Linked DNA regions of Caldimonas thermodepolymerans. The protein of the gene in region 1 interacts with the protein of each later gene in a pairwise test. Links are inferred from orthologs where the notes say so. Each region holds a gene or a part of one and is shown on either strand. Other genes may lie near its edges.

Region 1 (13,930 bases):
GGCAGCCTCTTAGGCATCGACCTTGCCCCTCCCTACGCTGGCAACAGGCCCGCGGATGCGCCCCTGTTGTCACGGCAGGACAAAGCCTTCCCTGGGTTGAAGTCGGGAAAGCCTTGCAGTATACCCAAAGCACGCGCAAGCCCGCAAGGAATTGCGGGCTCGCCACAGCAACCGCTGCAATCCGGGCCTGGGTGGTGTATCCTAGGGTTTACCCTAATCGGAGTTGGAGATGGGCTTCCCTGGAGATGTGCTCGGCGGACCGGGTTACCGGCAGGACCGCCACGACCGCCCGGCCGCACCCGCGCGCTCGGCGGCGCGCCGCTTTGCCTGGGTGCCGATCCGCTCGCTGGCGCCGCGGCACCGCAGCCGCATTCTCGCGCATCTGCTGGCGCTGGACGACCACGACCGCTACCTGCGCTTCGGCCAGGTCACCTCGGACGACCGTATCCGCCAGTACGTCGAGTCGCTGGACTTCGACCGCGACGAGGTGTTCGGCATCTTCAACCGCCGCCTGCAGCTGATCGCGGTGGCCCACCTGGCCTACGAGCCGGCGCCGCAGCGCCCGGGCCAGCCGGCGATGGCCGAGTTCGGCGTCTCGGTGTCCAAGGAGGCGCGCGGCCGCGGCTTCGGCGCACGGCTGTTCGAGCGGGCCGTGATCCACGCCCGCAACCGCAAGATCGACACCCTGTACATCCACGCGCTGAGCGAGAACACCGCGATGCTGAAGATCGCCCGCAAGGCCGGCGCGATCGTCGAGCGCGACGGCAGCGAAGCGCAGGCCTACCTGCGGCTGCCGCCCGACACCCTGGGCACGCGGGTCGAGCAGCTGTTCGAACGCCAGGCCGCCGAGGTGGACTACCAGCTCAAGCGGCACGCCCAGCGCTTCGCCAAGCTGCTGGAAGGCATCGCCGAAGTCCGGGCCAACGTCGGCACGCACCGCATCAGCGGCCTGGAGTGAGCCGCGACGGGCCTTGCCGCCGCAAGTGAGCCCTTGCGCTCCCCCGTATAGGCGGTGCCGGCGCGCCGGCCGCGTCGATATCATGGACCGTTCCCCCTGCGGCACGCCGGCCGCGGCCTTCGACGTTCTTTCTCCGCTTCCGACGTCATGCAGACCCTGGTCCTGATCGCAGCCTTGGCGAGCGCCGCCGCGCTGGGCGCGGGAGTCGTGCTCTGGCTGACCAGCCGCAAGCGGGCCGTGCCGCTGCCGCGGGAATGGAACCTGATGCTGCGCCCGGTGTTCACGGCCGACGAGCGCCGCATGCACCGCCAGCTGCGCGAGGCGTTCCCGCAGTACATCGTGCTGGCCAAGCTGCCGCTGACGCGCTTCACCCAGCCCACCGAGCCGGCCCGCGTGGTCTACTGGCACAGCCTGATCAGCGCCCTGCATGTCACCTTCGCGCTGTGCACGCCGAACGGCCGGGTGCTGACGGCCATCGACATCGAGGGCCGCCACCTGCCCTCGCGCCGCGCCACCGCGATCAAGACCGGGGTGCTGCAGGCCTGCCGGGTCCAGTACCTGCGCTTCTATGCCGACCAGCTGCCGTCGCTGGCCGAGGTGCAGCTCGCCGTGGAAGGCCATGCGCGCGCGGTGGCGGCTGCCGCCCCGCCGCCGCAGGAGGCGCCGACCCGGCTGGCCCAGGCCAGCCAGACGCTGTCGACCACCGTGCAGCGTCGCCGCGAGCAGCGCGCCGGCTGGCAGGAGTCCGCCTATCCCGATTCCTTCTTCGCCCCCGACAGCCGCCTCGACGGGCTGATCGAAAGCGGTTTCGCTCCGCTGAACACCCAGGCGCCGGCGCCCGCCCCGCGCGATGCGGACATCGCCGCGGTCGTGGTCGACACGCCCTCTGCCGACGCCCGCCGCCCCGCCTGAGCACTGCGGCTAGGATGGGCGCATGTCCGACCCTGCCCCCCTCCTCCCGCCCGGCGACGCCGACGCCGCGCACCCCTACGCCCGCCTGACGCCCGACCTGGTGCTGGACGCGCTCGACCGCGCCGGACTGCCGGGTGACGGCCGGCTGCTGCAGCTGAACTCCTACGAGAACCGGGTGTTCCAGGCCTTCCTCGACAGCGGCGAGGCGGTCGTCATCAAGTTCTACCGCCCCGACCGCTGGAGCGACGCGCAGATCCTCGAGGAGCACGCCTTCGCGCTGGAGCTGGCCGCCGAGGAGATCCCGGTGGTCGCGCCACTGGCCCTGCCCGCGCTGCCTGCCGGCAGCACGCTGGCCGAACACGCCGGCTTCCGCTTCGCGGTCTACCCGCGCCGCGGGGGACGCGCCCCCGAGCTGGAGGATCCGGAAACGCTCGAATGGCTGGGCCGGTTCCTCGGACGCCTCCATGCCGTCGGGCGCCGCAAGCCCTTCGTGCACCGCCCGCCGCTGGACCTGCAGACCTTCGGCATCGCCTCGCGCGACTGGCTGGCCGCGCACGACTGCGTGCCGCCCGATGTGCGCCCGGCCTGGGACGACGCGCTCGCCCGCGCGCTGGACCTGGTCGCGCAGCGTTTCGACGCGGTGCCGGACCTCGTCACGCTGCGCCTGCACGGCGACTGCCACCTCGGCAACATCCTGTGGACGCCGGCCGGCCCGCACTTCGTGGACCTGGACGACGCCCGCATGGGCCCGGCCATCCAGGACCTGTGGATGCTGTTGTCCGGCGACCACGCCGCAATGCAACGACAACTCGCAGATGTGTTGGCAGGTTACGAACAATTTGCGTCTTTGGACCGCCGCGAGTTACAGCTGATCGAGCCGCTGCGCACGCTGCGCATCGTCCACCACTGCGCCTGGATCGCGCGCCGCTGGTCCGATCCGGCGTTTCCCCCCGCGTTTCCTTGGTTCGGCAGCTCGTCGTACTGGTCCGAGCAGGTCGTGCGGCTGCGCGAGCAGGTCGAGGCGATGCAGGACACCTCGTCCGAGCCGTAACAGTCACAGCCAATACCGTGCCCGCCTGAGACGAAAGTGCACCCTCACTTGAGGGCCTGAAGCTTGTCGCAAGGGGACTACCCTGAATGGGCCCCATGCGATATCGCCCGAACCGGGCTCTTACCTTCAGGAGGATCTGCATGAAACGTCATCTGCTGGCGCTAGGCCTTGCGGCGGCCACCACCGCAGCCAGCGCGCAACTCTCGGTGTCCGGGCCGGACACCACGTTCGGGGGGTATGACGGCACGCCGGCAACCTACACGGGCACGCTGTCCAGCGGCACGTTCAACGGTCTGCTGGACACCGGGCTGGGCGGCACGCTGACCGTCACCTTCCTCGGGAAGGACGACGCGTGGCACAACAACACGCTGACCTTCGCCGGCGGCACGGTGATCGACAACCAGACCACCGCGGTCGGCACCAGCTACACCTTCGACGTGGCGGCCGGCCCGCTGGACTTCCTGTTCACCGACCTCACCGATGGTGACACCGTCGCCAACGGCGGCCCGAGCTCGGCCTACGGCTCGTACGTGGTGGTCCCGGGATCGGCGGTCGGTGCGGGCAACCCGGCGTACGGCCAGTACGACTTCATCCTCGGCTTCAACGATGGCCACCTCTACGACGCCGACTATGACGACTTGGTCGTGGGCATCAGCCTGGTCCCGGTACCCGAGCCGGAAACCTATGCGCTGATGCTGGCCGGCCTCGGCGCGATCGGTTTCATGGCCCGCCGTCGCCGCCGCCAGGACTGACTGCGTCTTCGCAGCATGAACAAAAGCCGCCCTCGGGCGGCTTTTTCGTTGTGCGACGCGATCCTCAGCCGGCCAGCAGCGCGTTGACGCGCCGCACGTAGGCGGCCGGGTCATCCAGCTGCCCGCCCTCGGCCAGCAGCGCCTGGTCGAACAGGATGTGGGCCAGGTCCTCGAAGCGGTCGGTGCGCTCCAGCCGCTTGACCAGCGCGTGCTCGGGATTGATTTCGAGGATGGGCTTGACCTCGGGCGTCTTCTGGCCGGCCTGCTTGAGCAGGCGCGCCAGGTGTCCGCTGATGTCGCCCTCCTCGCCCACCAGGCAGGCGGGCGAGTCGACCAGGCGGGTCGTCACGCGCACGTCCTTGGCCTTGTCCTTCAGCGTTTCCTTCAGGCGCTCCAGCAGCGGCTTGATCGCGGCCGCGGCTTCCTCGGCCTTCTTCTTCTCTTCCTCGTCCTGCAGCTTGCCCAGGTCCACCGCGCCCTTGGCGACGCTTTGCAGCGGCTTGCCGTCGAACTCGTACAGGTGGCTGAGCATCCACTCGTCGACCCGGTCGGTCAGCAGCAGCACCTCGATGCCCTTCTTGCGGAAGATCTCCAGTTGCGGGCTGTTGCGCGCGGCGGCCAGCGTCTCGGCGGTGATGTAGTAGATCGCCTCCTGGCCTTCCTTCATGCGGCTGACGTAGTCGGCGAACGACACGCCCTCGTCGGCATGGGTGGAGGCAAAGCGCAGCAGCCTGGCCAGGCGCTCGCGGTTGGCATGGTCCTCGCCGATGCCCTCCTTGAGCACCGCGCCGAACTCCTTCCAGAACGCGGCGTACTTGTCCTTGTGGTTCTCGGCCAGGTCCTCGAGCATGCCCAGCACGCGCTTGGTCGAGCCCTCGCGGATGGCCTTCACGTCGCGGCTTTCCTGCAGCAGCTCGCGGCTGACGTTGAGCGGCAGGTCCGACGAGTCGATCACGCCCTTGACGAAGCGCAGGTAGACCGGCATCAGCGCCTCGGCGTCGTCCATGATGAAGACGCGCTTGACGTAGAGCTTCACGCCGCCGCGCTTCTCGCGGTTCCACAGGTCGTACGGCGCCTTGGACGGGATGAACAGCAGCTGCGTGTACTCGGTGCGGCCCTCGACCCGGTTGTGCGTGTAGGCCAGCGGCGGCTCGTTATCGTAGCTGATCTGCTTGTAGAACTCGTGGTACTGCGCCTCCGTGATCTCGTTCTTCGGGCGCACCCACAGGGCCGCAGCCTGGTTGACGGTCTCCCACTCGTCCAGCAGCACGTACTCGCCCTTGTCCTTGTCCCACTGCTCCTTGCGCATCAGGATGGGCAGCGAGATGTGGTCGGAGTAGCGGTTGATGATGGACTTGAGCCGCCAGGTGTTGAGGAAGTCGGTGTCGCTGTCGCGCAGGTGCAGTATCACGTCGGTGCCGCGCTGCGGCCGGGTGATCGTCTCGACCTCGAACTCGCCGGTGCCGTCGCTGCTCCAGCGCACGCCCTCCTCGGGCTTGAGCCCGGCGCGGCGCGATTCGACCGTGATGCGGTCGGCGACGATGAACCCGCTGTAGAACCCGACACCGAACTGGCCGATCAGCTGCGCGTCCTTCTGCTGGTCGCCCGAGAGCTTGTCCATGAACTCGCGCGTGCCGCTTTTGGCGATGGTGCCCAGGTTGGCGATCGCCTCGTCCGCCGACAGGCCGATGCCGTTGTCGCTGATGGTGATGGTCCTGGCGGCCTTGTCGAAGGTGACGCGGATCTCCAGGTTGGGCCGGTCCTCGTACAGCGCGTTGTCGTTCAGCGCCTCGAAGCGCAGCTTGTCGCAGGCGTCCGAAGCGTTGGACACCAGCTCGCGCAGGAAGATCTCCTTGTTCGAGTACAGCGAATGCGCCACCAGGTGCAGCAGCTGCTTGACTTCGGCTTGGAATGACAGGGTCTGTTTGTCCATGGCGTGTCCGGTGTGCGGTGTTCCGTCTTTGCTCTCGGAAAGGGTAGCGGGCGCCCAAATGGGGATGGCGGCATGGTTTTTCAAGGGCGCCATGAAAAACGCCGGCCTTGCGGGCCGGCGTCGACGCACTCGGGTCGGAGGCGCGCGCCTCAGCGCCCGCGCAGGTGGGCCGGCGCCTCGAGCTTGCGCGCCAGCATCGACAGCACCATCGTCAGCACCAGGTACATCGCCGAGATGGCGAGGTACGGCTCCCAGTAGCGGGAGTAGGCGCCGGCGACCGTGCGCGCGGCCAGTGCCAGTTCGGCCAGGCCGATCGCGGAGACCAGCGAGGAGTCCTTGATCAGCGTGACCCCTTCGTTGACCAGCGGCGGCACCATGCGGCGGAAGGCCTGGGGCAGGATCACGTAGCGCATCGCCTGCGCATGCGTGAGCCCCAGGCTGTAGGCCGCCTGGGTCTGTCCGACGTGGATGGACTGGATGCCGGCCCGGAAGATCTCGGAGATGTAGGCCCCGGCGTTGAGCGTCAGCGCCAGCGCCCCCGAGAAGAACGCCCCGTGCTCCTGGCGGAAGCGGATCGCCGCCTGCCCCGACAGCAGCAGCCCGTGCTCGGGCTGGATCAGGGTCGGCATCAGCGCGAAATGCACCAGCAGGATCTGCACGAACAGCGGCGTGCCGCGAAAGAACGTGACGTAGGCCAGCGTCAGCCACTGGGCCGGCTTCAGCAGCACCAGCGCCCACGCCGACTTGGGCGGCGGGGCGCTGCGCGAGCTGCTGATCAGGCCCAGCACCAGGCCCAGGGCCAGGCCCGCGGTGATGGCCACCAGCGTGAGCTTGACCGTCATCCACAGGCCGGCCGTGAACAGCGGCCCGTAGCCGGCAAGGATCTCCCAGCGCAAATCCACGATGGGGACTTCCTGGTCTCAGCCGTTCAGTTGGACGCTTCGGCCGCAGGTGCCTGCGCCGCCGGCGCTTCGGCCGCCGGCTTGGCGCCGAACCACTTGGCGTAGATCTGGTCGTAGGTGCCGTCCGACTTGATCGCGGCCAGCCCCTGGTTCAGCTTCTCCAGCAGCTCGGTGTTGCCCTTGCGCACCGCGAGGCCGTACTGCTCGGCCTCGAACGAGTCGTCGCTGACGGTCTTGAACTGCGCGTTCGCGTTGTTGGCAACGTAGTTCTCGACCACGCCGTTGTCGGCCACCACGGCGTCGACGCCACCGGCCTGCAGCTCCTGCAGGGCCAGCGGGGTGGACTCGAAGCGCTTGATCAGCGTGCTGTTCTTGCCCTGCAGCTTGGTCACGACCTCGTCACCGGTGGTGCCGGTCTGCACGCCCACGCGCAGCGTCTTCAGGTCCTCGAACTTGGAGACCGTCGAGTCCTGGCGCACCGCGATCAGCTGGCGGGCGTCGAAGTACGGATCGGAGAAGTCCATCGTCTGCTTGCGCTCGTCGGTGATCGTGATCGCCGAGACGAGGAAGTCGCGGTCGCCCTGTTGCAGGGTGTTGAAGATGCCTTCCCAGGGGGTGTTGACGAACTTGACTTCGAAACCGGCCTTCTCGGCGATGGCGCGCACCACGTCGATGTCGAAGCCGACGATCTCGCCCTTCTCGTCCTGCGACTCGAACGGCGCGTAGGCTGCGTCGGTGCCGACGACGTAGACCTGGGCGGGCGCGGGGGCCGGCGCGGCGGCCTCGGTGGCGGGCGCCGGGGCGGGAGCCGGCTCAGGCTGCTTGCCGCAGGCGGCCAGCACGAGACCCGCCACCAGCATGGCGGCGCGCTGCCAGAAGGCGGGGATAGCAAGGCTCAAGGTATGCATGAGAGAGTAACCTCGTGAGAAATCTGAAAACCAGCATTTTGACCGTTTTGGGCGCAGAAAAACGGCGACTTTGCCCGGCCGGTGCTGCAGATTCCTCGCGGCCTTAGGCGGCAAAACAACGGTTCGTGCGGCGGGCAGTGCCGCTGCGCCACGCCGCCGCGGGCGACGCACCCCGCCTCAGACCACCAGGTCGCCGCTCCAGCGCAGGCACTGCTGGCGCACCACCTCGGCCAGCAGGTGCTCGCGCTCGTGCACCTGGCGTGCCCAGGTGGCGTCGTTGCCGTGGCGCTGCAGCTCGCTGCGCAGGTAGCGCAGCGCGCCGTCGGCCTTCAGATCGATCGCGTGGTGCTCGATCGCCCCCATCGTGAACAGGATGTCCTCGCGCAGCGAGCGGTGCTCGCCGGTCTTCGGGTCGACGAAGGTGCCCTCCGGCCCGAAGCGGCAGGCCTGGAAGCGGTTGAAGGTGTAGACGAGGTAGTCGTCCTCCTCCAGCGGGAACGGCTGCTCCTTCGACAGCCACGCCGCCACGCACTGGATGTAGGCCGCCAGCGCCGCCGCCTTCTCGATCGTCAGCGGCGTGTCGAGCACGCGCACCTCGATGGTGCCGAACTCGGGCTTCGGGCGGATGTCCCAGTAGAAGTCCTTCATGCTCTGGACCACGCCGGTGCGCGTCATCTTGCCGAAGAAGGTGCCGAAGTCGTCCCAGGTGGTCACGAAGGGCGCGCGGCCCGACAGCGGGAAGGCGAACACCGAGTTCAGGCGCGCCGAATGGAAGCCTGTGTCAGTGCCCTGCACGTAGGGCGACGACGCCGACAGCGCGATGAAGTGCGGGATGAAGCGCGACAGCCCGTGCAGCAGCACCAGCGCCTCGTCCGGCCCGGGGCAGCCCACGTGCACGTGCTGGCCGAAGATGGTGAACTGCTTCGACAGGTAGCCGTACAGCTCGGACAGCATGTGGAAGCGCGGCGTGTTGAAGATGCGCCGCTCGCTCCAGTCCTGGAACGGGTGCGTGCCGCCGCCGCACAGCCCCACGTTGAGCTTGCGCGCGCAGTCGACCAGCGCGTCGCGGATCTCGGTCAGCTGCGACAGCGCGTCGTCGTAGCCGGTGCAGATCCCGGTCGACAGCTCGATCATGCTGTCGGTCATCTCCGGCTTCACGTCGCCCGGGATCTTGCGCTTGCCCATCAGGCGCAGCAGGTCGGCCGAGCTGGGCGACAGGTCGTAGTCGTGCGTGTTGACGATGGCCAGTTCCAGCTCCACCCCGAGGGTGAGCGGCTGGGACGGTGCGAAGGCTTCGAGCGTCATGCGATGTGTCTCCTGTCCACCGGCGGTTCAGGGGCGGCGCGCGGCGATCTCGCCCGCGCTGCGCAGCGCGCCCAGCACGGCCAGCGCCCCCAGCAGTTCCATGATCGCGATCGAGCTGAGCGCCACCGGCGCCAGCTGCGCGGCAAAGCCCGCATGCGAGCCCTGCAGGTCGGCGTACATCACCAGCGCGGTGGCCGACAGCGGGGTCAGCGCCAGGCTCACGCCCACGCCCTGCCGCAGTGACTGCCCGCTGAACCAGCCGAGCATGAACACCGCAGCCGACTTCGCGGCGGCACGCGCGGCCATCGCCGCCAGCGCGAGCAGGCCGCCCGCGGCCAGCCCCTCGACCGGCCAGGCCGACCCGACGATCACGAACAGCATCAGCACCAGCACGCCGCCGGCGGTGCCGAAGTGGCGCGGCCACACCCAGGGGCGCTCGGTGGTGTTGCGCAGCCACAGGCCCGCCATCAGCGGCACCAGCAGCGTCGACCAGCCGAAGGTCTTGGTCAGCGCCAGCGCCAGCGTGATCAGGCCCAGCAGCAGCAGCGTCGCGTTCTCGTTGCGCAGGTCCAGCCCGCGCGCCACGCGCGCCACCCCGTAGCCGAGCAGCCCGGCGAGCAGGAAGGAGCCGACGAACACGTACAGCGGCTGCACGATCGCCTGCACCGGGTTCTGCCCCTGGTCCAGGTCCAGCCAGGCCAGCAGCAGCTTGCTGGCGAACACGCCATACAGCGTGTTGAGCGCCGAGAGCATGTAGACGCGCTCGGTCACCTGCCCCTCGGCGCCGAACTCCGAGGCCACGCGCGCGATCACCGCGGGCGAGGCCGGCACGGCCAGCACCGCCACTGCGGCGGCCGACGGCGTGTCCAGGCCCAGGTAGCGCATCGCGAGGTACACCGTGCCGAAGGTCAGCAGCGACTCGGCCAGGCTGGTGACCAGCAGGAAGGGGTTGGTGCGCAGCCAGCGCAGCCGCACGCGCGCGCCCAGCTCGAACAGCAGCAGCGCAAGCGCCAGGTCCAGGATCATCCGCACCACCGGCGGGATCTCGCCGGTGGCCGCCACGCCATGCCCGGAGACGGCCACGCCCAGGCCGACCAGCGAATAGCCGACGATGCGCGGCAGCCCCAGGAAGCGGAACACTCCTTCGCCGATCAGCGCTCCCGCGATCACGACCAGCGACAACCCGAGCAGGGCGCGGGTGGACGACCAGTCGACGACCACGCCGAGAAAGGACTGTGCCTGCAACCACTGGTCCACCATCACGCGATCTCCTTGTTGTTCGTTGAGCGGCCGTTGCCGCCACGCGGCCCGGGCCACGCGGCCGGCCGGCGGCTGCCCCGAGGCAGCCTCGTATGGCAAATGCAATGCCGCAGCACCGGCACCAGCCCGAAAGCCGGCAGGCGTGCCCTGCCGGCACGCCCCCACCCTGGTCCTGACCTGGGGGGCAGGGAGCGACCGGGCCCCCGGACCCGGCTGTGGCATTCTGCCGTACCCGCCGCTGGCCTCGGACGCCTGGCGGCCGGGCGGGCCTTGAGGAAGGCTAAAAAAGATCCCCCGCGCGCAGGCGGGGGAGAACGCTTCTTGGCCGCTGTGCGGGACGCGGAAGTCCGGGCGTCCCCACAGACGGCGCCGATCCTACTGGGAAACATTTGCACGCCAATCTTTACCCGTGCACACCGGTGAGATTTGCGTGACGGTTTCCCCGGCCGGCCGGGGATCCGGGCAGGCGCGCGGCAACGGGGGCGCGCCGCGCCTGCCGAGGCCGCCTCAGGCGGTCAGGTCCTTGACCGTGGCCTGGGGCGCATGCGCCTTCACCGAGGCGACGCCGTTTTCCATGGCGCTCCTGGACGAATACATCTCGCTGCGCCCGATCACCTGGCCGTTGGTGGCGGTCAGCACGAAGTACGGCGAGCCGTCCTTGGCTTCCTTGCGCTCGTAGCGCGCGTCGTTGGGCGCGTTCTTCTGGACCGAAGCGATCCCGTCCAGCGCCGACGCCTTGGTCTTGTACGTCTCGCTCGACAGGATGACCTGGTGGTTCGCCGCCTTCAGGTTGAAGACGTACTGCCCGTTCGCCGCGGTCTTGAGTTCGAAATACCCTGCCATGAAGCCCTCTCCACACTGACGCGGTGCACCACCCGCGAAACGACCGGGGAGTCTGCGGCCGGCACGTGCAGCTGGAGCCTGGCCCCGGCCGCCTCCTGGCAGGCACTCCCCTCCCGGTGCGAAGGCAGGATAACGACCGTTACAAACGGACGTCAACGCAAGGTAATCCCTGAGCAACAGGCGCAAAAAAACAGGCCCTCGCAAGGAGGGCCTGTTCGGGAATTTGGTTGCGGGGGCTGGATTTGAACCAACGACCTTTGGGTTATGAGCCCAACGAGCTACCAGACTGCTCCACCCCGCGTCGGGAAAGCAAAACTATAGCATGTTTTTCGCCGGCAACGCAAGACCATGGTGAGATCTTCGGCAAGCCCGCCGGCTAGAGGCCGGCGGCGTCCAGGGTCTGCAGGAAGCGGTCGGCCGACTGGAAGCCGATCACGCGCAGCTGCGGCAGCTCGCGGCCGCTGGCGTCGAAGAACAGCGTGCCGGGCGGCCCGAACAGGCCGAAGCGCTTGAGCAGCGCGCGGTCGTCGCGGTTGTTGGCCGTGACGTCGGCCTTCAGCAGCAGCGCATTGGCGAGCCTGGCCCGCACGCGCGGGTCGCTGAAGGTGAAGGCCTCCATCTCCTTGCACGAGACGCACCAGTCGGCATAGAAGTCCAGCATCACCGGCCGGCCGGCGCGGGCCAGCACGGCCTCCAGTTCCTCGACGCTGCGCACCGGCTCGAAGCCCGGACCGGCATCGGTCGCGGCCTCGGCGCGGGCCAGGTGGGCCAGCGGCTGCCAGGGATCGCGCCCCCCGGAGGCCGCACCGACGAGCTGGATCGCGCCCAGCACCGCCAGCACCACGCCCACGCCCTTGAAGAAGCGCTGCCAGCCGCGCGCGCCGGGCGGCAGCGTGTCGAACACCTTGAGGTAGACCGCGGCCACCAGCAGCAGCGCGCCCCACAGCAGCATCGCGAGCCAGCCCGGCAGCACCGGCTGCAGCATCCAGATCGCCACCGCGATCAGCAGCGCGCCGAAGAAGTGCTTGACGTGCTCCATCCAGGCCCCGCCGCGCGGCAGCCAGCGCCCCGCCGACGCGCCGATCAGCAGCAGCGGCACGCTCATGCCTGCGGCCAGCGCGAACAGCGCCGCCCCGCCCAGCACCACGTCGCGGGTCTGGCTGATGTAGACGAGCGCGCCGGCCAGCGGCGCCGCCACGCAGGGGCTGACGATGAGCGCCGACAGTCCGCCCATCAGGAACACCGCGAGGAAGCGCCCGCCGTGCAGCCGCCCGGAGGCCTGCTGGACCCGGTCGCGCCAGCCCGAGGGCAGCTGCAGCTCGTAGAAGCCGAACATCGACAGCGCCAGCAGCACCAGCAGCGCGGCGAACGCGCCCAGCACCCAGGGCGTCTGCAGCCAGGCCGCCAGCCCTTCGCCCGCCAGCCCCGCGGCGACGCCGAATGCGGTGTAGACCAGCGCCATGCCGAGCGAGTAGCTGGCTGCCAGCCCGAACGCCCGGCCCCGGCTGACCGGGCGCCCGTCGGCCTCGGCCTGCCCGACGATGATCGAGGACAGGATCGGCAGCATCGGCAGCACGCAGGGGGTCAGCGACAGCAGCACGCCCGCGACGAAGAACACCGCCACCACGGTGGGCAGCCGCCCGCTCTCCAGCGCCGCGGCGATGCGGTCGCTGTCGGTGGGCGAGCGGGTGTTGATCAGGTTCGCCGGCACCGGCGCCGCACCGGTGAGCGACTGCAGCGAGGCGGCCAGACCGCCGGACGCACCCCAGCGTTCGGCCTGCGCCTCGGTCAGCAGCGCCACCCGGTTGGCCGGCGCGCCGAAGGCGGCCAGCGCGACCTCGACGTGGTGGTCCATCGGCGGGTAGCACAGCCCCTTGTCGGCGCAGCCCTGGCTGGTCACGGTGAGCCGGAACGGCCCCTCGGCCTGCACCACCGGCAGCCGGATGCGCAGCGTGCCGCGGTGGGTCTCGACGTCCTTCTCGAAGGTCCGGTCGTACTTGACCTCGCCGCGCGGGATCTCCGGGGTGCCCAGCACCGCGGGCGGCGTGGCCGCGAAGCGGAACTGCTCGCGGTACATGTAGTAGCCGTCGGCGACGTCGAAGCGCAGCTCCAGCGTGCGCTCGTCCAGCGCCGCGGCGGCGAAGCGGAACGCCACCTCCGGCTCGAGGAAATCGTCGTCGTCATCGGCCCGCACGCCGCCGGCCAGCACCGCCAGGCCCAGGGCCAGCAACGCCGCCAGCAGCCAGCGGATGGCACCGGTCATGGCCTGTCTCCTTGCTGCATCTCTGAGACCAGCCAGCGCAGGTACGGTTCCAGCCCGTCCGTGACCGACGTCGCGATCAGCTCCGGCACCTCGTAGGCGTGCAGCTCGGGCAGCCGCGCCTTCAGTGCAGGCCAGCGCGCCTCGGTGGTCTTCAGGACCAGCAGGCACTCGCCGCCCTCCTCGATCCGGCCCTGCCACCAGTACATCGAGCGCACCCCCGGCAGGATGTTGACGCAGGCCACCAGGCGCTCTTCCAGCAGGCGCCGCGCCAGCGCGGCGGCCGCGGCCTCGTCGGCCACGGTGCTGAAGGCCAGCAGCGGACGGCCCTGAACTTCGCTCATCAGCCCCTCCTCGCTCACTTGAAGAACCGCCGGCGCGTCAGCACCAGCGCGACGTAGTACCCCACCGCGGCGTACCCGGCCAGCACCGCGGCCGGAGCCGCCACCTGCTGCGGCCACTGGCCGATCACCAGCGGGCGCACCAGCTCGACGGCCGCGGTCAGCGGCAGCCACGGCGCGACCTGCTGCAGCCAGCCCGGCAGCTGGTCGGTCGGGAAGTAGACGCCGGAGACGAAGGTCATGGGCGTCAGCACCAGGGTGAAGTAGTAGGTGAAGAAGTCGTAGTTCCTCGCCAGCGCGTTGAACACCAGCGCCAGCGACGAGAACGTGATGCCGACCAGGAACAGCAGCGGCAGCGCCAGCACCAGGGTCGGCGCCCGGCTGATGCCCAGCGCCACCAGCACCAGCGCGATCGCCACCGAGGTGAACAGCGCCTTCATCGCGGCCCACAGCATCTCGGCGAAGACGATGTCGTCCAGCGACACCGGCGCGTTCATGATGCCGT
Region 2 (13,955 bases), 1.2 Mb from region 1 along the record:
GGCGAAGGCATCGCCGCCGGCAAGCTCAACGCCTTCGTCCAGGACCTGGCGATCATGCATGCCATGGGCATCAAGCTCGTGCTGGTGCACGGCTTCCGGCCGCAGGTGAACGAGCAGCTCAAGGCCAAGGGTCATCCCGCGCGCTTCTCGCACGGCATCCGCATCACCGACGCAGTGGCGCTGGACTGCGCGCAGGAGGCCGCCGGCCAGCTGCGCTTCGAGATCGAGGCCGCCTTCTCGCAGGGGCTGCCCAACACGCCGATGGCCAATGCGACGGTGCGCGTGGTCTCGGGCAACTTCCTGACCGCGCGCCCGGTGGGCGTGGTCGACGGCATCGACTTCCAGCACAGCGGCGTCGTGCGCAAGGTCGACGGCATGGCGATCCGGCGCGCGCTGGACACCGGCGCGGTGGTGCTGCTGTCGCCGTTCGGCTTCTCGCCCACCGGCGAGGCCTTCAACCTCACGATGGAGGACGTGGCCACCAGCACCGCGATCGCGCTGCAGGCCGACAAGCTGCTGTTCCTCACCGAGATCCCCGGCATCCGCGAGAACCCGGACGACCCGGACAGCCCGATCGACACCGAGATGTCGCTGGCCGAGGCCGAGCGGCTGCTCGCCTCGCTGCCGGCACCGCACCAGCCCACCGACACGGCGTTCTACCTGCAGCACTGCATCAAGGCCTGCCGCGCCGGCGTCGAGCGCAGCCACATCCTGCCGTTCTCGGTGGACGGCGCGCTGCTGATGGAGGTCTACACCCACGACGGCATCGGCACGATGATCGTCGACGAGAAGCTCGAGAGCCTGCGCGAGGCCACCGCCGACGACGTGGGCGGCATCCTGCAGCTGATCGAGCCCTTCGAGCGCGACGGCACGCTGGTCAAGCGCTCGCGCACGGAGATCGAGCGCGACATCTCCTACTACACCGTCATCGAGCACGACGGCGTGATCTTCGGGTGCGCGGCGCTCTATCCCTACCCCGAGGCGCGCACCGGCGAGATGGCCGCGCTGACCATCTCGCCGCAGGTGCAGGGCCAGGGCGACGGCGAGCGCATCCTCAAGCGCATCGAGCAGCGCGCCAAGGCCATGGGCCTGGAGAGCATCTTCGTGCTCACCACGCGCACGATGCACTGGTTCATCAAGCGCGGCTTCCAGCAGGTCGACCCCGACTGGCTGCCCGAGGCGCGCAAGCGCAAGTACGACTGGGACCGGCGCTCGCAGGTGCTGGTCAAGCGGCTCACCTGAGCCGGCCTTCCCCCACGACAACCACAGGAGTCCGACATGCCCCGCATGGTGCAATGCGTCCATCTGAAGAAGGAGGCCGAAGGCCTCGATTTCCCGCCCTACCCGGGTGAACTGGGCAAGCGCATCTACGAGAACGTCAGCAAGGAAGCCTGGCAGGGCTGGCTGCGCCACCAGACCATGCTGGTCAACGAGAACCGGCTCAACCTGGCCGACCAGCGCGCCCGCCAGTACCTGGCGCGCCAGATGGAAAGGTATTTCTTCGGCGACGGCGCCGAACAACCGGCCGGCTACGTGCCGCCGGCCAACAACGGCTGATCAGCCGAACAGCGAGGGAGGGCGCAGCCCGGCCGGCAGCTGCTCCAGGCGCAGCGGCCGCGACAGCTGCCGTTGCAGCGCCCGCGGGTGCAGCGGCTTGAGCAGCCAGTGCGCCCCCGCCAGGGCCCCGCGCAGCCGCCAGCGCCGGCCCTGCCCCGGCGAACCCACCACCAGCACCTCAGGCGGCGCCCAGCACGGATGCGGGCGCCGCAGCTGGCGACACAAGGGCAGCGTCGCTTCTCCCAGCACGTCGGCATCGATGACGACCAGGTGCACCTCGTTCTGGGCGCAATGGTCGATCGCCTGCTCGACCGCCTCGGTTTCCCACACCTCGACCCGGTGCAGGCTCAGGCGCGTGCGCAGGTACAGGCGCTCTTCCCGCTCGCATCCCACCAGCAATGCACGTGGTTGCCATTCCAGTGCCGGCAAGGTGCTGACCTTGGCATGCCGGCGCACGCGCATCCGGCGACCGCCGCTGCTGGGATGGGGTTGGCTGCTGCTCACGCCGGGCATGATGGTCAGGGGTCTGCCACGCGACAAGCGGCAAAAGTCACACGAAGGCCCAGGGGTGGTTCGGGAGCTCAAGGAAATTCATTGCGAGAATGATTCTTGTTTACTCCTACAATACGCTCAGTTCCCAACTAGGAGATCTCCCGATGCGCCGTGTTGCCATCTCCCTGTCTGCCCTTGCGCTGGCCGCCACGCTGGGTGCGCCTGCCGCCGCGCAGGAGCAGGTGCTGAACCTGTATTCCGCCCGTCACTACCAGACCGACGAGGCGCTGTACGCCAACTTCACCAAGGCCACCGGCATCCGCATCAACCGCGTCGAGGCGGACGACGCCGGCATCATCGCGCGGCTCCGCAGCGAGGGTGCGGCCAGCCCGGCGGACGTGATCCTGCTGGTCGATGCCGCCCGCCTGTGGCGGGCCGAGCAGGAGGGCCTGTTCCAGCCGGTACGCTCGGCCGTGCTGGAGCAGCGCATTCCCGCCAACCTGCGCAGCGAGGACAAGGGCGAAGGTTCGGCCTGGTTCGGTTTCTCGACGCGTGCCCGCGTGATCGTCTACAACAAGATCAAGGTCAAACGGGCCGACGTCGATACCTACGAGGAACTGGCCGACCCGAAAAACAAGGGCAAGGTCTGCACCCGCTCCGGTTCGCACCCGTACAACCTTTCGCTCATCGGTGCCTTGATGGAACACCTGGGCCCGGAAAAGACCGAGGAATGGGCCAAGGGGGTGGTCGCCAACATGGCACGCGATCCGAAAGGCGGCGATACCGACCAGATCCGCGCCGTCGCCAGCGGCGAATGCGCGGTGGCGCTGTCCAACAGCTATTACTACGCGCGCCTGATGCGCTCGAAGAAGCCCGAGGACCGCGCGGTGGTCGAGAAGACCGGGGTGGTGTTCCCCAACCAGCAAAGCTGGGGCACGCACGTCAACGTCGCGGGCGGCGCCGTGGCCCGTCACGCAAAGAACCGCGAGGCGGCGATCAAGTTCCTGGAATACCTCGCCAGTGACGAGGCGCAGGTTTACTTTGCCAACGGTAACAATGAATATCCGGCCGTGCCGACCGTGAAGGTGCCGAACCCGGCCCTGGACTCGATGGGCGAATTCAAGACGGAACTGATCCCGATCTCGGTGGTAGGCGCAAACACGGCCAAGGTGCAGCAGATGCTGGACCGCGTGGGCTTCAAGTAATCCCTGCCCTCGCCTCCTGCCTGGACGCCCGCCCGGTTCGCCGCGCGGGCGTCTTTGCATCCACCGAAATATCCTGCACTGCGGAATTCACCCGGGGGCAAATCAGGCTGTCTCCGATATCGCTTGCACCCCGATATGGGGCGCAGTATTATCGCGCCGTTCGTACAGCCCACTTCCTCCAACCATTGCAGAGCATATTCGTATGGCAACCTACCAGGAACTCCTTGCACAGAAGGCCGAGCTCGAAAAGCAAATCGAGAACGCGCGCAAACAGGAGATTGCCGATGCAATCGCCCAGATCCGGTCGCTGATGGCGCAGTACGGTCTCACCCTGGCTGACCTGGGCAGCAAAGTGGGAGGCAAGAGCAGCTCCACGAAGGGCAGCAAGGTGGCGCCGAAATACCGCAACAAGGAGACCGGTGAAACCTGGACCGGTCGCGGCCGTCAGCCGAAATGGGTGGAGCAGGCCCTGGCCTCCGGCAAAACCCTGGAAGACCTCGCGATCTGATCGCGTCTGCGTCCCGATAAATGCCCGCCTCGTGCGGGCATTTGCTTTCTTCCCGCCTTTCCATCTCCCGACGCCGCGCGCGGCAGCCATGGCCCGCACAGGCAGCCCGGGACACCCCCACCCCGCCGGGCGGGCCTGCCGCCGTCGCGGGGCGCCTGCGCTTTCCGGCACAATCGCGCCATGATCCGGCGACGCCGCTTTCCCCGCCTGGCCTTCTGGGCGCTGGCTGCCGCACTGCTGCTGAAGGCGGCGGTGCCGCTGCTGGCCGTCGGCGCGGCGCAGGCGCAGGGCCGCGCCCTGGTCGAGATCTGCACCGTCTACGGCCTGCAGACGGTGGCCCTCGACGAGATGCTCCCGACCGCGGCGGAGACCACCGACGCCGGACGCGACGACAGCGCCGCCCTGCCGGGCGGCGACCCCTGCGTCCTGACCGCGGCCCTGTCGCTCGCCACCCCGGCCCCGTCCGCGGCCGATCCGCTGGCCGTCGCCGCAGCCCGCGCGCCGCATCCACCGGCCCGGGCCCTGCCGGCCCCTGCGCGCGACCGCACCTTCGACTGGGCTGCGCGTCGCAAGCACGGCCCGCCGGTCCTCGCCTGAGCCGACGCCAGCCCCGCCGCCGGCGCCCCGACGCACGCGGCGGCGCGCCGGCCACGCCTGCTTTCCGAAGCGAGCCGCGATGGGGACCGCACCAGCCCGTCGCTCGACCCGGGTCGTCCGGCTTGCCCTGCTCGCCTTGTCTCCAACGAGGACCAATGACATGAACCTGAACCTGCGATTTCCTTCCCTCGCCCTGGCGGCGCTGCTGGCCGCCTTCACCCTGCCCGCGGCGGCGCATGACTACCGCGTCGGCCCCCTGCACATCGACCATCCGTGGGCACGGCCCACGGTGCCCGGCCAGCAGTCCGGCGGGGCCTTCATGAAGATCGCCAACCGCGGCGAGGTGGACGACAAGCTGTTGTCCGCGCACTCGCCGGTGGCCGCATCGACCGAAGTGCACAGCATGACGATGGACGGCCACGTGATGCGCATGCGCGAGATCCCCGAGCTGCCGGTGCCGGCCGGGCAGACCGTCGAGCTGCGACCGGGCGGCTACCACGTCATGTTCATGGGGCTGCGCGCCCCGCTCAAGGCGGGCGAGAGCGTGCCGCTGACCTTGCGGTTCGAACGCGCCGGCGAGGTGACCGTGGCCGTGAAGGTCGAGATGCGCGCGCAACCGGCCCAGCCTGCCGGCGGGCACGGCACCGGCGGCCATCATCACCACTGAGGAAGCGGCAGGCGGCGGTGTGCGCATCTCGCACGACGAGGCGCGCGCCGCGCGTTGCGCATCCTGCCGATACAAGCACAGGTTGGCTGAATACCACCTAAAAATTGGCCCGTTCTACGTAGAACCGACAGGAGGAGTATTCCTCTGCCGGCACGCCCGCTTCGATCCCTAGAATTTTTTCGGCAGAGGTGCGGCCCTACCCGGGCTGCACCGCACCGCTTCCATCCACGTCTCACCTACACAGAGGATCAAGAACACATGGAACGCCGATCGTTCATCCGCAGTGCCGGCCTGGCCGGGGTGCTGGCCTCCGGCATCGCTCCGGCCGTGGTTCACGCCCAAACCACCCTGCGCTGGCGCCTGGCGTCCAGCTTCCCCAAGACGCTGGACACCATCTATGGAGGTGCCGAGGTTTTCGCGCAGAAGGTCAGCGAAATGACCGGAGGCAAGTTCCAGATCACGGTGCATGCCGCCGGTGAGCTGATGCCCGCCTTCGGGGTCGTCGACGGCGTGCAGAACGCCACCGTCGAGATCGCGCACACCGCGCCGTATTACTTCTTCGGCAAGGACGACACCTTCGCCATCGGCGGCGCCATTCCCTTCGGCATGAATTCGCGCCAGATGACCGCGTGGATGCACGAAGGCAACGGCATGAAGCTGATGCGCGAGTTCTACGCGAACTACAACATCATCAACTTCTCGGGCGGCAACACCGGCGCCCAGATGGGCGGCTGGTTCCGCAAGGAGATCAAGTCGCTCGCCGACATGAAGGGCCTGAAGTTCCGCATCGGCGGCTTCGCGGGCAAGGTGATCGAACGCCTGGGCGGCGTGCCGCAGAACATCCCCGGCGGCGAGATCTACCAGGCGCTGGAGAAGGGCACGATCGACGCCGCCGAATGGATCGGCCCGTACGACGACCTGAAGCTCGGCTTCCACAAGGTGGCGCCGTACTACTACTACCCCGGCTGGTGGGAAGGCGGCCTGGAGCTGGCCTTCTACATCAACACCAAGGCCTACGAGTCGCTGAACGCCGAGTACAAGGCCATCGTCGAGGCCGCTGCGTCGCACGCCCACCTCGACATGCAGGCCAAGTACGACGGCCGCAACCCCGAGGCGCTGAAGCAGCTGGTGGCCCAGAAGGTCAAGCTGATGCCGTTCCCGAAGGACACGATGGATGCGGCCTTCAAGGAAACGATGGCGCTGTACTCCGAACTCTCGGCCAAGAACCCGGCCTGGAAGAAGATCTACAGCGACTACGCCGCCTTCCGCCGCGACCAGAACCTCTGGTTCCGCTTCACGGAAGCGCAGTTCGACCGCTACATGCAGTCGGCCCGACTGTAAGCGGTCCTGCCCGACCCGCGAGGCCGTGCGGGACCTCGGCCTCGCGTCCAAGCTGTTCTCCTCTTGTTCGCCCATCGCCTCCCGCGATGGGCTTTTTTCATGGTCGCGACGCAGGGGACGGCCCGTCGCCGCGCGCGGCTGCCAGCTGCCGCGCCTGCGCGGCGCGCTCACGCAACGGCTGCGCCAGGGCGGCATCGTCTGCGCGCAACGCGGCCAGCCGTTCCCAGTGGCGCGCGGCCTGCACGAAGTCGCGCCGCGCGTAGGCCGCAGCCCCGGCCAGCGCCAGCGCCTGGGGCTGGTCAGGGTCCAGCGCCAGGGCCTGCTGCACCAGCCGCATCGGCTCGCCGTCCAGGCGCGAGCCCTGCAGCCGGGCGAGAAAGTCCGCATGGTCGGCCAGCAAGCCGGCGTCGCGCGGCCGCAAGGCGCGTGCCCGCTGCAACGCCTGCGCGGCCGGCACCGGTTCGCCCGCGGCCGCGTACGCGCGCGCCAGCAGCACCCACAGGCGCACCTCGTCCGGGTGCGCGGCGAGCTCGTGCTGCAGTTGCCGGATCGCCTCCCCCCACGGCCCGGCCCCCGGCACGGCGGCCGGGTCGTCCGCAAGCCGCTGCGGCGACCCGACTGCCAGGTAGCCCCCGGCGCCGACCGCCGCCAGGAGGCACGCCACCCCCGCCATCAGCGGCCACGACGGACGTGGCACCGCAGGCCCCGCCCAGCGTGCGCGGACCAGGCCCAGCCAGGCGAGCAGCCCCAACGTGCCGGCGGCGACGAGGAACGCGCTCATCGCGGCGCCCCCTCCCCGGGATCGGGCTCGAACCGGGCGGCATCCAGCCGTTGCCGGCGCCGCAGCGCGACGCACAGGCAGGCCATGCCGCCGGCCAGCAGCACGGACGGGGCAGCCCACAATGCCCAGGTGCTCGCGCTCCATGGCGGACGGTAACGCACCGCGTCGCCATGGCGTGCGCTCATGTACGCCAGCACTTCCTGCTCGCTGCGTCCTTCGGCGAGCAGGCGCCGCACCTGTTCGCGCAGGTCGCGCGCCAGGCCCGCCTGCGATTCCGCGACGGACTCGTTGGGGCAGACCGGGCAACGCAGCTCGGCGGCGATGCGCATCACCCGGGCCTCCAGCTCGACGCCGGTCTCCGCGGCCCGCACCCCCGCGGCGCAGCCGGCCAGCAACACGATGCAAGGCAGGACGCGCCACTCATTCATGCAGCGACTCCAGCAGGGGCAACAGGCGCGTGCGCAGCACTTCGTCGGTCACCGCGCCCACGTGGCGGAAGCGCACCACGCCGTCGCGATCGATGACGAAGGTTTCCGGCACGCCGTAGACGCCGAGGTCGAGGCCCACGCGCCCCTGCGCATCGATCACCGAGGCCCGGTACGGGTCGCCGTGGCGCTGCAGCCAGTCCAGCGCATCCTCGCGCCGGTCCTTGTAGTTGAGCCCGATCAGCGGAACCGCGTGGGTGCGCGACACCTCGACCCACAGCGCGTGTTCTTCCAGGCAGGTGGCACACCACGAGGCCCAGACGTTGAGCACCCAGGCACGCCCGCGCAGGTCCTCGCGCGTCAGCAGCATCGACGGTGCATGCAGCCGCGGCAGCGCGAACGCCGGCAGGGGCTGGTTGAGCTGCGGCGCCGGACCGGCCCGTGACTCCAGGGCCAGCCCGCGCCACAGCAGCGCGGCCACGACGAGGAAGATCGCCAGCGGCACGGCGTGACGCGGGGCCCTCATGCGCGCGCCTCCTGCCACGCTGGCGCCGGCACGTCGTGCCGATGCTCCCGGCCGCGGTAGCGCCGGTCGCTCGCCGCCAATGCCCCGCCCAGCGCCATCAGCAGCGCCCCGGCCCAGATCCAGTTGACGAAGGGCTGCAGGCGCAGCCGCACGATCCATGCCGCACCGCCGTCGACCGGCTCGGCCAGCGCGACGTACAGGTCGCGCACCACGCCGCGTGCGATGGCCACCTCGGTGACCGGGCTGCGTTGATGGTGGTACAGGCGTTTCTCCGGCGTCAGCTGCGCGACCAGCTGGCCGTCGCGGTGCACGTCGATGAGCGCCTGCTGCGCCAGGTAGTTGGGACCGTGCACGTCACGCACCCCGCGGAAGGTGAAGACGTGGCCGCCCAGCCCGGCGCTGTCGCCCATGCCCAGTTTCGCGTCGCGCTGCAGCACGTCGCCGCTCATGCAGACGCCGAACGCGAACACTGCCACGCCCAGGTGCGCCAGGTGCATGCCAGCTGCCGCGCGCGGCAGGCGCAGCATGCGCCCCTTGGCCCCGCGCTCGCGCAGGTCCGCCACGAGGGTGGCGAGGATCCAGCAGCCCAGCGCCCAGCCGAGCACGATGCCAGGGGCGCTGCGGCCCGTCACCCAGGCCGCGCCGGCGGCCGCACCCAGCGCCAAGGCGCCGGGCCGGCGCATGCGCCCCCACGCGTCGCGCCACGTCGCCTGCTTCCAGGGCAGCCGCACGCCCAGCCCGAGCAGCCACAGCATCGCCAGCAGCGGCGGCGCGAGCACGGTCTCGAAGTACGGTGCGCCGACCGAGATCGGTGCGGCACCCAGCGCCTCGATCACCAGCGGATACAGCGTGCCGAGCAGCACGGTCAGCATCGCCACCACCAGCAGCACGGTCTGGGCCAGCAGCAGGCTCTCGCGCGAGACCGGGCCGAAGCGCGCGCCCAGGCCCAGGCGTGGCGCGCGGGCGGCATACAGCGCCAGCGCGCCGCCCACCACCAGCAGCACGAAGACCAGGAGGGACAGCCCGCGTCGCGGGTCGGTGGCGAACGCGTGCACAGAACTCAGCACGCCCGAGCGGACCAGGAAGGTCCCGAGCAGCGACAGCGAGAACGCGAGCAGGGCCAGCAGCAACGTCCAGCCCTTGAAGGCGCCGCGCTTCTCGGTGACCGCCAGGGCGTGGATGAGGGCGGTCGCGGCCAGCCACGGCATGAACGACGCGTTCTCGACCGGGTCCCAGAACCACCAGCCGCCCCAGCCCAGCACGTCGTAGGCCCACAGGCTGCCGGCCAGGATGCCGAGCGTCAGGCCGCCCCAGGCCGCGGTGGTCCAGGGCCGCACCCAGCGCGCCCAGGTGGCATCCAGGCGCCCTTCGAGCAGGGCTGCCACCGCAAAGGCGAAGGTCACCGCCAGGCCCACGTAGCCGGTGTGGAGCAGCAGCGGGTGCAACGCCATGCCGGGGTGCTGCAGCAGTGGGTTGAGCCCCTGCCCGTCCAGCGGCGCCGGCCACAGGCGCCCGAACGGGTTGGACACGCCCAGGATGAGCAGCGCCAGCCCTGCCGCCATGCCACCCAGCACGGCCAGCACGCGTGCGACGAACGGCGGCGGCAGCCCGGCGCTGCCGCGTGCCACCGCCCAGGCCCAGGCATTGAGCATCAGCAGCCACAGCAGCATCGAGCCCTCGTGGCCGGCCCAGGCAGCCGCGATCCGGTAGCCGGTCGGCAGCATCGCATCGGCATGGCGTGCCACGTAGGCCACCGAAGGATCGAGCCGCACGAAGGACGCGACCAGGCAGGCCATGGCGGTGGCCGCCAGCAGGCAGCCGACGCCCGCGGCCGGACGCGCCAGCGCCATCCAGTCGGCGCGGCCGCGCACCGCCCCGGCCAGCGGCACGCTCGCCTGCACCAGCGCGACGGCCAGTGCGAGCAGCAGGGCCACCTGGCCCAGCTCGGGGATCATGGCCGTCCTCCGTGCGCGGCCTGCCGCACCGCCTGGGCGGCGGGCGGCGGCACGTAGTCCTCGTCGTGCTTGGCCAGCACCTGCCGGGCCAGGAACACCCCGTCCTCGCCGAGCCGCCCCTGGGCCACCACGCCCTGCCCCTCGGCGAACAGGTCCGGCAGCGGCCCCTCGTAGCGCACCGGCAGCGACTGCGCGGTGTCGGTGACGACGAACTGCACCTTGAGCCCGTCGCGCCGCACGCTGCCGGGCTCGACCAGGCCGCCGATGCGGAATGCCCGGCCGGCCGGTGCCTCGCGCGCGGCCACCTGGCTGGGCGAGTAGTAGAAGACCAGGTGGCTGCGCAGGGCCTGCACCACCAGCGTCGCGGCCAGCGCCACCGTGGCCAGCAGGCCGAGCACGGTCGCGAGGCGGCGCCGGCGCGGGGTCATCGTGCGCCCTCCCCGTCCATCAGCTGCGCCACCAGGCCGACCGCGCGCCGGCGCCGGCGCGCGACCAGCCAGCCCTCCAGCAGCACGGCCAGCAGCGCGAGGCCGTAGGCGCCCCAGACGTAGCCCCCGTGACCGTCCAGGGCTAGAAGCGCCGTGACGTGTTCCCAGCTCATGCCACGCCCCTCGCGCCGGACAGCGCCTGCGCCCAGGCGGCATGCGCCTCGCGCTCGAGCACGATGGCGCGGGCACGCGTCAGGCTCACGGCCGCCGCATAGGCCCAGCAGGCCAGCGTCATCAGCAGCATCGCGACGAACATGACGGTGGCCATGCGCGGCGCCGCGTCGAAGCGCACCGTGGCGCCCTGGTGCAGGGTGTTCCACCACTGCACCGAGAAGTAGATCACCGGCACGTTGACCACCCCGACGATGGCCAGCAGCCCGGCCGCGCGGTCGCCGCGGCGCGGGTCCTCGTGGGCCTCGGCCAGCGCGATGTAGCCCAGGTAGAGGAACAGCAGGATCAGCTCGGAGGTCAGCCGCGCGTCCCACACCCACCAGGTGCCCCAGGTCGGCTGGCCCCACAGCGCGCCGGTGGCCAGCGCCAGCGCGGTGAACATCGCGCCGGTGGGCGCGAGCGAGCGCGCCAGGATGTCGGCGGTGCGCACGTTGAGCGTCCAGCCCAGCACCGCCCAGCCCGCCATCACCACGTAGAGGAACATCGACATCCAGGCCGCCGGCACGTGGATGTAGACGATGCGGTACACCTCGCCCTGGCGCGCTTCCGGCGGCGCGACGCACAGGCCGATGTACAGGCCCGCGGCCGCACACAGCGCGGCGACGGTCCACAGCCAGGGCACCAGGGCGCCGGCCAGCGCGTAGAAGCGCGGCGGGGCGGCACAGGCAGTCCAGCGCATGACGATCCTCACTCCATCGACAGACGCAGCGCCGCCGCGCCGGCCGGCACGGCGACCAGCGCGGTCAGCATCAGCACGGCGGCCAGCAAGGCACAGTACGGCGCGGGCGACTGCCCGCCCTCGACGGCCGCGACCGCGCCGGTGCCGAACACCAGCACCGGCACCGCCAGCGGCAGCACCAGCAGCACGACCAGCAGGGAACCGCGCAGCCCCAGCGTCAGCGCGGCCGCCAGCGCCCCCAGCAGGCTCAGCACCGGCGTGCCGAGCAGCAGCGAGGCACCGAGCGCCGGCCAGGCCGACGCGGGCAGGCCCAGCGCCGCGCCAACCGCGGGCGCCAGCAGCGCGAGCGGCACGCCGGTCAGGCTCCAGTGCGCCAGCACCTTGGCGACGACCACGACCCCGGCGCCCCGGCCGCTGCACAGCATCTGCTCCAGCGACCCGTCGGCATGGTCGCCGGCGTATAGCGAGCCGACCGACAGCAGCGCCGCCAGCAGCGAGCAGGCCCACACCACGCCCGGCGCGATGCGGCGCAGCAGCTCGGGCTCCGGCCCGACGGCCAGCGGGAACACCACCGCCGCGGCGACCAGGAAGGCCCAGGGCAGCACCAGGTCGAGCCGCCGCCGCGAGGCCAGCCGCAGCTCGCGCAGGTACAGGGTCCAGCACAGCGCACCCGGGTTCACGGCCCCTGCTCCTCCTCAGTGCGGCAGCCCGTCCAGGTCGAGCTCACGCGGCGCGAGCCCCGGCCACTGGACGAACTGGTGGCTGGTCAGCAGCACGCTGCCGCCGCGCCGGCGGTGCGCGACGATCAGCTCGTGCAGGCGCGCGCAGCCTTCCAGGTCGAGCGCGTCGAACGGTTCGTCGAGCAGCCACGTGGCGACCGCGCTCGCGGCAACCAGCCGCGCCAGCGCGACGCGGCGGCGCTGCCCCTGCGACAGCAGCCGCACCGGCGCCGGCGCGAGCGGCTTCAGGCCCATGCGGTCCAGCGCCCAGGCGACGCTCGCCGGGTCCGCCGCGCTGCCCTGCAGGCGCAGCAGGAAGGCCAGCGACTCGGCCACGCTCAGCTCGTCCTTCAGCGCGTTGTGGTGCCCCAGGTAGAGCGGCTGCCCGGCCAGGCACTCGACGCTGCCCTCCGCGGGCGGCGCCAGCCCCGCGAGCAGGCGCAGCAGGCTGGTCTTGCCGCTGCCGTTGTGCCCGCGCACCCACAGCAGCTCGCCGCCGTGCAGCTCGACGTGCAGGTCCCGGAACAGCAGCCGCGCGCCGCGCCGGCAGGCCAGCGCCCGTGCGCGCAGGTGCAGCGCGGCCGCATCGGTGAAGGCGGCGCGCACGATCATGACGGCAGGAAGTCCACGGGCCAGGTCACGACCATCTGCTCGACGTCCTTGGCCCCGAAGTCGAACTGGCGCACGCGCGCGAGCAGCTTGCTCTCCAGGTCGGGCGCGTTGAGCTCGCTGGAGACGATGCGGCAGTTCACCACCGCCCCCGAAGGCGCGATGGTCAGCTGCATCACCACCTTGCCCTGCAGCGTCGGGTCCTCGCGCAGCGCGCGGTTGTAGATCGCGTAGATCGCGCCCTTGTGGCGCTCGAACACCAGCTTGATCTCCTCGATCGAGCGCGAGGCCTTGCCGCTGCCACTGCGCTGCACCGTGCCGCCGGCGCTCCCCTTGCCGCTGCCGGTCCCGGTGCCCATGCCGTCGCCGCGGATGCCGCCCGTGCCCGGGCCGCCCCCGCCCCCGCCGCCGGCCACGCCTTCGACCAGCGTGGTCGCGCGGCCGGCCAGGCCCCCGCCGCCGGTGTGGCGGCTGTAGGCGGCGGTGTTGATGCCGCCGCTGCCGCCGGTGGCGTTGGAGGTGATCAGCGAGCGCGTCGGGATGCCCGGCTCGGAGCCGGCGCCCACGCCCACGCCTTCGCCGCTCCCGACGCCCTTGCCGGGCTTGACGTCCTGCGGGATCTGCACCGCCAGCGGCGCGCCGCGCAGCTCGGCCAGTTCGTCCTTCATCGCCAGCAGCCCCACCCCGGCGGCGCGCCGGCGCGCCTCGCCCACCTCGCCGGGAGCCTTGCCGGGCTGCGGGTTGCGCGCCTCGACCACCGGATTGCGCACGGTGGCCGGCTTGTCCGGCTCGGGCTTGCGGTCACGCGGCGAGGTGGTCGGCGCGGCGCGCTCGGGGGTCGCGGCCTCGCGCGGCGGCGCCGGCGTGCGTGCCGCCTGCGGTGCGGGCGGTGGCGGCGGCACGGGCCGCGCCAGCTCTCGTTCGAGCATCATCTTCGCGACGCGCGGCGGCAGCGCCTGCACCGGGCCGCGTTCTTGCACCGGCCGCGGCCACAGCATGAACAGCAGGCACAGCATCACGCTGATGCCCAGCACGTTGCGCAGGATGCGCCGGAAGCGCGCCTCGTCCTCGGGCGAGACGGCCCAGGGCAGCACCGGGGCGCGGAAGGAGACGGTGGCGGCGCTCATGAGGCCTCGTACTTTCTGATCACGGCGAACGACACGTCGGTGAAGTCGGCGCGCGCCGCCGTGTACATCACCTTGCGCAGCAGGCGGTACGGGATCTGCCGGTCGCCC

What was found.
Region 2: the proteins of dsbD (region 1) and IS481_RS10215 interact in binary tests that used the Escherichia coli proteins (3 or more experiments, as listed by UniProt). The link is inferred for Caldimonas thermodepolymerans from one-to-one orthologs.

What each region holds. Positions count from the first base shown.
Region 1 is NZ_CP064338.1:3,329,585-3,343,514, forward strand. The notes cover bases 10,645-13,618. They hold dsbD (protein-disulfide reductase DsbD), read right to left. Parts: upstream 13,088-13,618; coding sequence 11,201-13,087; downstream 10,645-11,200. Other genes in these bases: IS481_RS15730 (YegP family protein), read right to left, coding at 10,645-10,824; cutA (divalent-cation tolerance protein CutA), read right to left, coding at 13,084-13,428; IS481_RS15750 (ABC transporter permease), read right to left, coding at 13,443-13,618. Outside these bases: IS481_RS15685 (GNAT family N-acetyltransferase), read left to right, coding at 230-958; IS481_RS15690 (DUF2726 domain-containing protein), read left to right, coding at 1,106-1,870; IS481_RS15695 (serine/threonine protein kinase), read left to right, coding at 1,893-2,921; IS481_RS18430 (PEP-CTERM sorting domain-containing protein), read left to right, coding at 3,062-3,673; molecular chaperone HtpG, read right to left, coding at 3,738-5,606; IS481_RS15710 (amino acid ABC transporter permease), read right to left, coding at 5,756-6,508; IS481_RS15715 (basic amino acid ABC transporter substrate-binding protein), read right to left, coding at 6,535-7,416; IS481_RS15720 (YbdK family carboxylate-amine ligase), read right to left, coding at 7,594-8,721; IS481_RS15725 (cation:proton antiporter domain-containing protein), read right to left, coding at 8,749-9,981; more of IS481_RS15730, read right to left, coding at 10,489-10,644; more of IS481_RS15750, read right to left, coding at 13,619-13,930. UniProt on the Escherichia coli protein: Required to facilitate the formation of correct disulfide bonds in some periplasmic proteins and for the assembly of the periplasmic c-type cytochromes.
Region 2 is NZ_CP064338.1:2,182,843-2,196,797, forward strand. What follows is about bases 6,335-9,333. They hold IS481_RS10215 (DsbE family thiol:disulfide interchange protein), read right to left. Parts: upstream 8,100-9,333; coding sequence 7,569-8,099; downstream 6,335-7,568. Other genes in these bases: IS481_RS10200 (TRAP transporter substrate-binding protein), read left to right, coding at 6,335-6,367; IS481_RS10205 (tetratricopeptide repeat protein), read right to left, coding at 6,465-7,148; IS481_RS10210 (cytochrome c-type biogenesis protein), read right to left, coding at 7,145-7,576; IS481_RS10220 (heme lyase CcmF/NrfE family subunit), read right to left, coding at 8,096-9,333. Also shown: argA (amino-acid N-acetyltransferase), read left to right, coding at 1-1,242; IS481_RS10170 (oxidative damage protection protein), read left to right, coding at 1,279-1,557; IS481_RS10175 (response regulator), read right to left, coding at 1,558-2,061; IS481_RS10180 (Fe(3+) ABC transporter substrate-binding protein), read left to right, coding at 2,214-3,254; IS481_RS10185 (H-NS histone family protein), read left to right, coding at 3,457-3,762; IS481_RS10190 (DUF2946 family protein), read left to right, coding at 3,943-4,359; IS481_RS10195 (copper chaperone PCu(A)C), read left to right, coding at 4,520-5,026; more of IS481_RS10200, read left to right, coding at 5,285-6,334; more of IS481_RS10220, read right to left, coding at 9,334-10,054; cytochrome c maturation protein CcmE, read right to left, coding at 10,051-10,482; heme exporter protein CcmD, read right to left, coding at 10,479-10,655; heme ABC transporter permease CcmC, read right to left, coding at 10,652-11,392; heme exporter protein CcmB, read right to left, coding at 11,401-12,072; heme ABC exporter ATP-binding protein CcmA, read right to left, coding at 12,088-12,723; IS481_RS10250 (AgmX/PglI C-terminal domain-containing protein), read right to left, coding at 12,720-13,847; IS481_RS10255 (ExbD/TolR family protein), read right to left, coding at 13,844-13,955. UniProt on the Escherichia coli protein: Involved in disulfide bond formation. Catalyzes a late, reductive step in the assembly of periplasmic c-type cytochromes, probably the reduction of disulfide bonds of the apocytochrome c to allow covalent linkage with the heme.